Linked DNA regions of Pueribacillus theae. The protein of the gene in region 1 interacts with the protein of each later gene in a pairwise test. Links are inferred from orthologs where the notes say so. Each region holds a gene or a part of one and is shown on either strand. Other genes may lie near its edges.

Region 1 (5,085 bases):
AACCAATTTGGCCTTTCATCTTCTCTCCTCCTTAACAATTCTCTATGCCTCTGTTTCGCGCGGCGCTGTGCGTTTCCGCTTTAACTCTCTTCCTTTCCAAATCGCCCAAAGCTGTGCGGATATAAATAAGGATGAGTATGTGCCAAGCACGAGCCCAATTAAGAGCGCAATGGAGAAAGGACGAATCGCCTCGCTACCAAATATCGCAAGCGCAGCAGCAGCAAAAACGACGGTTAACACCGTATTTATTGAGCGTGTCAGCGTTTGGATTAAGCTTTTATTCACGATGTGAGCGATCTCTTCAAATGTTTTTATTTTCTTTTCAAAACGCATATTTTCTCTTATCCGATCAAAAGTCACGATCGTATCATTTATCGAGTAGCCAACAATCGTTAGGACCGCGGCAATAAAAGTAATGTTAACTTCCAAACGCAATAAACTAAAGATCGCAATCATGAAAAACGCGTCATGTATGAGACCAATAATTGCAGCCAGTCCCATGCGCCACTCAAACCGGACTGCAACGTAAATAATCATACCTAAAAACGCAATTAAAAGTGAGATAAATGCATTTTTGGCGAGTTCTCTGCCTACCTGGGGAGAGACGGTGCTAATGTTCGCTTCTGCTCCGAAGTCTTTTGCGAACTGTTCTTTTATGTCAGCGATTTCCTGCTGTGAGAGAACACTCGAAAAACGAGCTACCGCCATTTCTCGGTTTTCGCCAGCAAACGTCACTTCGTTAGGCTCCAGCCCCAATTTATTAAATTCGTCTAACAATACTTTTTCTTCAATCGGTTCGCCGCCTGTAATATCAACGCGCGAACCGCTTTTAAAATCTGTGCCGAGATTTAATCCGAACATTCCAAGGGCTATTCCGCCAAGAATGAGCAGAATGACAGAAAGCGCAAAAAATTTATTCCGGTGTTTTACAAAATCAAAACGGATGTTTACTTTAGGCTTTTCCCCTTTTGAAAGGTTGACAATTTCACTTTTTTTAACGCCGAATAAGCTGAACTTTTTATCTAGCGCCCTGCTGTTCACCCATAAGCCAAGCAAAAGTCTTGAACCGTATACCGCGGTAAGAAAGCTGACAAGGATACTTATAATCAGCATAACAGCAAAGCCTCTAACAGAGCTTGTACCGTAAGCGAACATGACGCCGGCAGCAATCAGTGTTGTAATATTGGCATCAAAAATCGTTGTGAATGCCCTTTTACCACCTACTTTAAAGGCAGATAACACGGAACGGCCTGCTTTCAATTCTTCTTTAATGCGTTCATACGTAAGAATATTTGCATCAACCGCCATCCCTACACCAAGAACGAGCGCAGCTATCCCCGGTAATGTGAGCACAGCTTTCATCCAGCTGAAGACAACTAAAATTAAAAAAATGTAGAAAGTCAGTGTAATGCTGGCAATAAAGCCCGGGAAACGGTAATAGCCAATCATAAACAGGAAGATAAGCGCAATCGCTATAGCACCGGCAACAATGGTTTTTTCCATTGCCTGCAGTCCAAACTGCGCCCCAATTGAAGTTGAATAAACTTCCTCCAATTCAACTGGGAGTGCACCCGCATTCAGCAAATCTGCTAAATTTGTAGCTTCTTCCGTTGAAAAATTACCTTGAATCACGACATTTTTCGTATTAAGAACTTCGTTTACACTTGGAGCAGATAAAAATTTCGGATCAGGCTTCTTCACTTCCTCTTTAAACGAATCGCCTTCCTCATAATCAAGCCAAATCACAAGCTGATTTTCGCCAGGCGGTTTATTCAAAATTTCTTTCGTTACTTTAGCGAATTTATCGGCATCCTTTAACGTTAAAGCAACCCACGGCTGGTTCGTTTCACTAAATGTCAAGCTTGCGCCATTGCTTTCAAGATCTTGGCCGCTTAACATCAGGTTGTCATCAACATCGCGAAACGTCAGTTCAGCCTGTGTAGAAAGCAGCTCGCGTGCTTCATTTTGATTTTCAACACCTGCAAGCTGAACACGTATTCTGTCCTTTCCTTCAATTTGAATATTTGGTTCCGCCACACCGATGACATCAATCCGATTGCGAAGTGCGCTGACCGTTGCTTGAAGTGTTTCTTGGTTTATTTCTGTCTTTTCATTTTTCGGAGGTTTCACTTCATAAAGCACTTCAAATCCGCCCTGAAGATCCAATCCTAAATTTATATTGTTGGTCACTTTGTCATATGTAAAACCAATTAGCAGTCCCAATGCAATCACTATGCTAAAAAATAGTGAGATACGCCCTTTTTTAACCATTCTTTCTATCCTTCCTTTGTAAAAATACCGTAAATCGCTTACTTGACATTCTTTACTTTTCTTCTTCAGATCCTAAAAGAATATTGCTTTCCAACGAATTCGGCCCAGTATAAGCACTGATTGTCAGCCAATTCATATATTCATTTACCGAAAGATTAAAAATCGCCGCGACCAATTGATGGAGCTTGTACACTTCTTTTTTTCTTTCCAGCTTGGCAATCAGGCATTCCCACACTTCTTCAATTGTGGCTGTATCATATCCAATCAAATGGAACTCCTCGACCTTGCTTGCTAACACTGGATAAACGGTTTGTTTCCATTCTCTAATTTGATCAATATTCGCCATTTTGGCCCTCCAAACCTGCATAATTTCTAATTTATAAAAGTATACTTGTCATGGTTTGTACATCTTTAAGCATATACATAGTGATGAAAAAGATCTACCATTTTTCCAGAAGTCAGAGATCGGAAGCCAGAAACCAGATGGCGATAAAATCGAGAGAAAGTTGGGAATAGCCTTGTCGAAACAATCGTTTCTTCGCGGCACTTTTATTTTAATTATTGCTGGATTGATTACGAAGCTCCTAGGGTTCATAAATAAAATTGTTGTCGCCAGAATTATGGGAGAGGAAGGCGTCGGGCTGTACATGATGGCTGTGCCCACTTTTATTTTAGCTGTCACGCTGACAAGGCTGGGACTTCCAGTCGCCATTTCAAAAATGGTGGCAGAAGCTGAATCAGAGGGAAACAGCCATAAAGTGAAAAAAATCTTAATCGTTTCTCTTTCCTTGACAATTGCCCTAAGTATCATTTGGACAAGTGGGTTGTTTCTTCTGTCCCCTCTTATGGCGAATCACTTTTTTACAGATGAAAGGACAATTTATCCGCTTCTTGCGATTGCTCCTGTCGTTCCTGTTGTCGCCATTTCCTCTGTATTAAGGGGATATTTTCAAGGAAAACAAGACATGCGCCCTTCCGCTTATTCCCAAGTCATTGAGCAAATTGTCCGCATTGCGCTCGTCGCTTTTTTAACATCCGCCCTATTGCCTTACGGCGTTGAATTCGCTGCAGCAGGAGCAATGATTTCAGCTATCTGCGGTGAAGTGGCATCACTGCTTTATTTATTTTCGGTGTTTAAATTGAACAAAAAATTTAAAATACGCTCCAGCTTTTTTCATTATTTAAAGGAAGGGAAACAAACGTTCCAATCATTGATGAGCATCTCCCTTCCGACAACGGGCAGCCAGCTCATTGGATCAATCTCCTACTTTTTAGAACCAATTATCGTAGCGCAAAGCCTTGCTTTAGCTGGTATGCTTCCGGCATTGGCGACAAAGCAATACGGGGCGCTCACTGGCTTTGCCATTCCGCTCCTTCTTTTGCCGGGCTTTATCACTTACGCCATCTCAACAACGCTCGTACCGGCAATTAGTGAAGCGGCAGCGCAAAACCATTATCGAACCATTGATTACCGGCTGAATCAAGCGATAAGGCTTTCGTTCATTGCCGGAGGGCTTGCTCTTATTGTCACTTACGTTTTTGCTCTTCCTTTAATGGATCTTTTATACAAGGCACCAGAGTTTGCCGGCTATGTTAAAATTATGGCTCCATTCTTTTTTTTCCACTATTTCCAAGGGCCGCTGGCAGCGGCATTGCAGGCACTGGGATATGCAAAAGCAGCAATGATTAACAGCCTGATTGGCAACGTTGTAAAGACGTTGGCAATCTTTGTATTGGCATCAATGCCAAGCCTTGGAATAAAAGGTGTGGCATTAGCCATTTCTTCGGGAATTGTTCTCGTTACTTTGCTTCACTTCGCAACCGTTTTAAAAGTAACGTCATTCAAAATTCAAACAAATGATCTATTAAGATGCCTATTTTCTGTTATCATTTGCTGGCTCGTTGCGCAGCCATTGTACGATCTGCTAATAAATGACACCAACCTTCTTTCCACATTGGTTTTATCAATATTTTTTGTTTGTGTTATCTATTGTATTGTTTCCGTGCTTTCAGGCGCAATAAAAAAAGAAGATTTGAAACCGATTCCCTTCGTAGGAAAGCTTATTAAGTAACCGTTATTCATCCATAAGATCAATAAAAAATGTGTTTGGCCCGTCCATAGAACAGTAAGAAATTTTTTTTATATCCCGGTAGCCAAGTTTTCTTAATTGCTGCCTTAACCAGAAAGAAGTTTTGTTTATTCGTGCCAGATGCTCTTCTTGTATTTTTCCATCAAGAATAAGTGGAAGCGGCATAATGTAATCCCGCTCTCCATCAGAATGCTCATCATTTTTTTTAATGACGGAAAGAGTTCCTGATGGTTCAAGAATGGCGAATTCTACGTCTTGTAGTTTCGATATATCTTTTTCACGCAACTGTGAAAGTAAATCATTAAAGTTATAACGCTGTTTTTTCATTTCTTTTTCATTAATTTTACCTTTATCAATAAGAACGGAGGGCTTGCCATCCATTAATTCTCTTAATTTTTGGCTTTTTAGTGAAAGATAGGCCATTATGATTTGAATGATCGCCAATAAGATCATTGGCAATACCGTATTCATCAGCGGCTTATCCGGATTTTCCAAAGCGACAACCGCTAATTCAGCAAGCATAATGGATACGACGAGATCAATGACACTTAATTGTCCAATTTCCCTTTTTCCCATTAGCCGGTAAATCAACAAGATGAAAAAATACATGATGACCGTTCTAAGCAAAATTGTCGTCATTTTCAATAATGCTCCCTTAAGAATTTACCACTAGTTTCACCAACCTTACGAAGTTCATGAAAGGGATGAAATGGAAATGATTCTA
Region 2 (5,140 bases), on another replicon or contig:
TTTTTAATTTCTTGATGATTTTCGATTTGCTGCACCTTCGGCATATCCGTCAACTGAACGCTTTCTTCTTTGACGCCTTTCGTATGCTCCCAAACTTCTTCCATCGTATGTGGCAAGATCGGTGTAAGGAGTTTCGCAAGGGCAAGCAGCACGTCATATAAAACCGTCTGGATCGCCCTTCTCTTCGGATCGTTCGCCTTTTCGATATAAAGCGTATCTTTCGCAATATCTAAATAAAAGGCGCTTAATTCGATCGTGCAGAAGTTGTGCACCGCATGATAAATCGTAGAAAACTGGTATTCATCGTACGCTTTTGTAACCTTTTCGATAAGCTCATTTAGTTGGATAAGCATATAGCGATCGATTTCAGACAATTCATCGAGCGATACTCTGTTGTTCAATGGATCAAAATCATGCAGGTTCCCAAGCATGAACCGGAAGGTATTCCGTATTTTACGGTAAACCTCAGCCACTTGCTTTAAAATTTTATCCGATACCCGAACATCTGCCTGGTAATCGACAGAAGAAACCCACAGCCTTAAAATATCGGCACCAAGCTGCTTCATGACATCATTAGGAATAATAGTGTTTCCTATGGATTTACTCATTTTCCTTCCTTCTCCGTCAAGGACAAAGCCGTGGCTGATAACTCCTTTATATGGAGCTTTGCCAGTTACCGCGACACTTGTTGACAAAGAAGAGTTGAACCAACCGCGGTATTGATCGGATCCTTCCAAATAAAGATCCGCCGGCCATGTTAACTCATCACGCTCAGCCAGCACAGCTTGGTGGGAAGATCCTGAATCAAACCATACATCCATAATATCCATTTCTTTTCTAAATTCGCCATTCGGGCTATGCTCTGAAGTAAAGCCTTCTGGAAGCAAGTCTTTCGCGTCTTTTTCAAACCAAATGTTCGAACCGTGTTCCCTAAATAAATTTGAGACATGCTCAATCGTTTCATCTGTAATGATCGGTTCTCCATCTTCCCCGTAGAAGACGGGAATCGGCACGCCCCAAGCTCGCTGCCTAGAGATACACCAATCCTCTCGGTCTTTTACCATATTGTGAATTCTCGTTTCACCCCATGCAGGATGCCATTTTACTTGTTTAATTGCTTCAAGCAGATCGTCCCGAAAATCTTTAATTGAGGCAAACCACTGTTCCGTCGCTCTGAAAATGATTGGTTTTTTCGTTCGCCAGTCATGTGGATAGGAGTGCGTGATGAATGCCAGCTTTAGTAGTGCACCTGTCTCCTCGAGCTTTTCTGTCACTGTTTTGTTTGCTTTATCATAAAACATTCCCTCAAATCCCGGCGCTTCAGAAGTGAATACTCCTTTTTCATCGACAGGGCAAAGAATATCCAAGTTGTATTTTTTACCAACGGCATAGTCGTCTTCCCCGTGTCCGGGGGCAGTATGAACACAGCCAGTTCCAGCATCCAAAGTAACGTGTTCGCCAAGGATGACGAGTGAAATCCGGTCGTAGAATGGGTGCAGCGCTTCTACATATTCTAATTCTTTTCCTTTGAATGTTTTTTCGACAGCAACATCTGTCCATTCAAATTCTTTCGCCAGTGAATCAATGAGATCCTTTGCAACAACGTATTTCTTTCCGTTTGCATTTACAACACTGTAATCGTAATCCGGGTGAACAGCAATGCCTAAATTCGCCGGAATTGTCCAAGGGGTTGTCGTCCAGATAACGATCTGTTCATCACCATTTAAAATTCCTTTGCCGTCCTTCACTTTAAAGCTAACGTAAATAGAAGGAGATCGCTTATCTGCATACTCAATTTCTGCCTCGGCAAGAGCGGACTCGGAAGAAGGGGACCAATACACTGTTTTCTTATCTTTGTAAATGTAGCCTTTCTTCGCCATTTCACCGAAAACTTTGATTTGCCTTGCTTCGTAATCTTTCGTAAGCGTAATGTAAGGATGCTTCCAGTCTCCACGAACGCCAAGCCGTTTAAACTGTTCACGCTGCCGGTCGATTTGCTTCAATGCATATTCTTCGCAAAGCTTTCGAAATTCAGCAACAGAAAGCTTCTTTCGATCAATTTTTCCCGATTTTGTAAGTGCCGTTTCAATAGGAAGTCCATGCGTATCCCACCCAGGCACGTACGGGGCATGATAGCCGCTCATCGATTTATAGCGGACAATGATGTCTTTTAATACTTTATTTTCGGCATGACCGATATGAATATCCCCGTTTGCGTATGGAGGACCGTCGTGCAATACAAAGAGCGGACGGCCTTTTGTACGTTCTTGTACTTTTTGGTAAATGTTTTCTGTATCCCATTTTTCTTGGATTTTTGGCTCTTTATTTGGCAAATTTCCTTTCATAGGAAAATCCGTTTTTGGCATTAATAACGTTTCCTTATAACTCATAAAACTTCCTCCTTGAAAAAAATATAAAAAGCCTTCTTCATCATCCCAATAGGGACGAGAAGAAGGCCTCGCGGTACCACCCTAATAGCTAAATCTAAAGACTTAGCCACTCTATATTCTTAACGCGAATAAACGCCAACACTTACTATAAAAGGTAACTTTCAGTATGGGACTCAAGGGTGATTTTCCTTTTTCCTGTTTGCCTCAGGCTCGCACCGTCCCTGATTCGCTTACCAAACAAATGAAAAAGTACTCTCCCTGTCATTGTCAAGTCAAATATTCTTTTGAAAATCTATTGACAATAGAGATGTATGTTTCTTTCAGATAGTATAAATAGATCATTGCATGAAGTCAAGTTAAACCGTATCCTCAATTTTCTCTGCTTCAACTATCGATTGGGTGACTTCATCCCATTCGTCATTATTCAGCATTTCCAATTGCGCTTCAATAAGCATTCTAAAGCGAGTGCGATAGACAGAAGCCTGTTTTTTTAACTCCTCGATTTCCACTGCAATTTGGCGTGATCGTGACAGAGCTTCATTAATAATTCGATCTGCATTCTTCTCGGCTTCACGAATAATAAGTTCCGCTTCTTTATTCGCATTTCGCCTTACTTCATCCGCTGTTTGCTCGGCAACAAGGATTGATTTTTTTAGCGATTCTTCTAGTTCTGAGAAATGCTTTATCCGCTCATTTAACGTTTGAACCTTTTCTTCCAGATCTTTTTTATCGCGAATCACTGATTCGTAGTCTTTGATGACTTGATCAAGAAACTCATTCACTTCGTCTTCAGCATAACCACGAAAACCTCGGTTAAATTCTTTATTATGGATATCAAGCGGTGTTAATGACACGTAAGCAACCTCCCACAATTCACTTTATTTTTTGCCGTATTGAATTCGCCATTTTTCCTTCTTGGTCTGCCCGTCAATCGATACCAATTTACCTCTGCCAAAGCCTCTTACAGAAATGGTGTCAAGTTTACAGCACTCGTAATTCGGCTGTTCCACGACTTTCCAATTCACTTTTACCATCCCTTTTTGTATGTATGCGGCCGATTTCGCCCGCGAAATATGAAACATTTCAGAAACCACAGCATCAAGCCGCAAAGAAGATACGGTCCCTGATTGTATTTTCCATTCTTCATTTATCTTAATAAGTTCTTCAGAATTAAGCTTTCTTAATGCCACTGTCGCCTTGCCAACTGCTTGTAGATTTAATTGAACAAAGCCGGAGACTTCTTTTGCAACAATAAATTGCACAGTCTTATCGTTGATCAAAATGTCGCCAAATTTATCCCGTATTATCCCTAAGTTCATTAATGCTCCAAGCAGCTGCCTGTGCTCAATGGTAAAAAATTTATCCGCATAATCAACTTCAAAAAAGGCTAGTCCAAAATCATCAGACTCTGGTTCGAAATATGGCGGAGAAATAATGGCCCTCTGTCGCTCGGCATTTTCTATACCGCCATCCAAAAAGACAACAACTTGTCCATCATAGCTGGCAAGCTGGGTAACAATTTCTTGTTGCCTTGGATCTAGAAAATCCGTTAGCTTGAATGAATATGTGTCTTTCACAAAATGAATCGATTCGAATATTTGATCAATGAATGGTTTTTCATCCGCTCGGTAATGTTGATAAATTGACATACTCATTCATCCTACATAAACATTCTAAAAATCTCAACGACCCCACGTTCAGCAAGCCGCAGTGCAATAATTGCAACGATTGGGGAAATATCGATCATCCCTAAAGGAGGAATAATTCTGCGGAATGGTTCCAAGTAAGGTTCAACAATTCGGCCAAGCATCTGGCCGAAACCGGATTCTCTGGCATTCGGAACCCAACTCATAAAAATATAGATAATAATGAGCCATGAATAAATATTAATTGCTGTAATAAGTAAGCTTACAACTGCACCCAAGCTTCAAACACTCCTTAATAGTCATCATCCAACACTTCTGAGATTTTTCCGGAAACATCGACATTTTCAGGTGTACATAAAAATGTATGCTCTCCAATTTTCTGGATATCGCCGCCTATCGCGTAAACGGTACCACTTAAAAAGTCGACAATCCGCCTTGCCTGATCATGCGGCACTCGCTGAAGGTTCATTGCGATCGCCCGATGGCTTTTTAATTGATCGGCAATATCTTGCACTTCTGAATAAACACGAGGTTCTACTAGGATAACTTTGACATTCTGCTGTACGCTTTGAAGACTGACGACATTTCCTGTCTTTTTTACAGAAGTGCGTTCTTCTTCGTATTGTTCAGGTTCCTCTTCTTCATACGTTTCTAATTCATATGTTTCGTCATCAAGTTCAAAAAAACGCTTAAATTTTGATTTGATTCCCATGAGCAACCTCTCTCCTTCTAATCATTTTCCACCATTTATTCCCTGCCAACAAGTGAACTTCCGAGCCTAATAAATGTCGCTCCTTCTTCAATAGCAATTGTAAAATCGTTTGACATTCCCATTGAGAGTTCATTGCAAGGAGCATATGCCAAATTCAAATCCATTGCCTCTTCCTGAATGTCTTTCAACTTTTTAAATACAGAACGAATCAGTTGCTCATCATCTGTATGTGGCGCCATTGTCATTAATCCGGCAACGATAATCTTTTCAAATTGCTGAAGCTCTTTAATAAATGGAAGTACTTCATTTACCGAAAGGCCATGTTTCTGTTCTTCACCTGATACATTGACTTGGACGAAACATTTTATTGGTTTGTCCGTACGTTTATTAAT

Evidence for each region.
Region 2: the proteins of DCC39_RS10640 (region 1) and DCC39_RS00610 interact in binary tests that used the Bacillus subtilis proteins (3 or more experiments, as listed by UniProt). The link is inferred for Pueribacillus theae from one-to-one orthologs.

Annotation. Positions count from the first base shown.
Region 1 is NZ_QCZG01000020.1:35,868-40,952, reverse strand. Bases 971-3,662 are described here. They hold DCC39_RS10640 (post-transcriptional regulator), read right to left. Parts: upstream 2,618-3,662; coding sequence 2,324-2,617; downstream 971-2,323. Other genes in these bases: spoVB (stage V sporulation protein B), read left to right, coding at 2,790-3,662; secDF (protein translocase subunit SecDF), read right to left, coding at 971-2,271. Also shown: DCC39_RS10650 (LapA family protein), read right to left, coding at 1-19; more of secDF, read right to left, coding at 43-970; more of spoVB, read left to right, coding at 3,663-4,343; DCC39_RS10630 (YetF domain-containing protein), read right to left, coding at 4,347-5,006. UniProt on the Bacillus subtilis protein: Required for post-transcription initiation control of the comE operon. Promotes the accumulation of its target comE mRNA to septal and polar sites.
Region 2 is NZ_QCZG01000001.1:107,880-113,019, reverse strand. The notes cover bases 1,496-4,242. They hold DCC39_RS00610 (DivIVA domain-containing protein), read right to left. Parts: upstream 3,245-4,242; coding sequence 2,747-3,244; downstream 1,496-2,746. Other genes in these bases: DCC39_RS00600 (YggT family protein), read right to left, coding at 4,051-4,242; DCC39_RS00605 (YlmH family RNA-binding protein), read right to left, coding at 3,269-4,039; ileS (isoleucine--tRNA ligase), read right to left, coding at 1,496-2,390. Also shown: more of ileS, read right to left, coding at 1-1,495; more of DCC39_RS00600, read right to left, coding at 4,243-4,314; DCC39_RS00595 (cell division protein SepF), read right to left, coding at 4,329-4,748; DCC39_RS00590 (YggS family pyridoxal phosphate-dependent enzyme), read right to left, coding at 4,784-5,140. UniProt on the Bacillus subtilis protein: May act as a pilot protein, directing MinCD to the polar septation sites or by inhibiting MinCD at the midcell site of division. Required for polar localization of the chromosome during sporulation.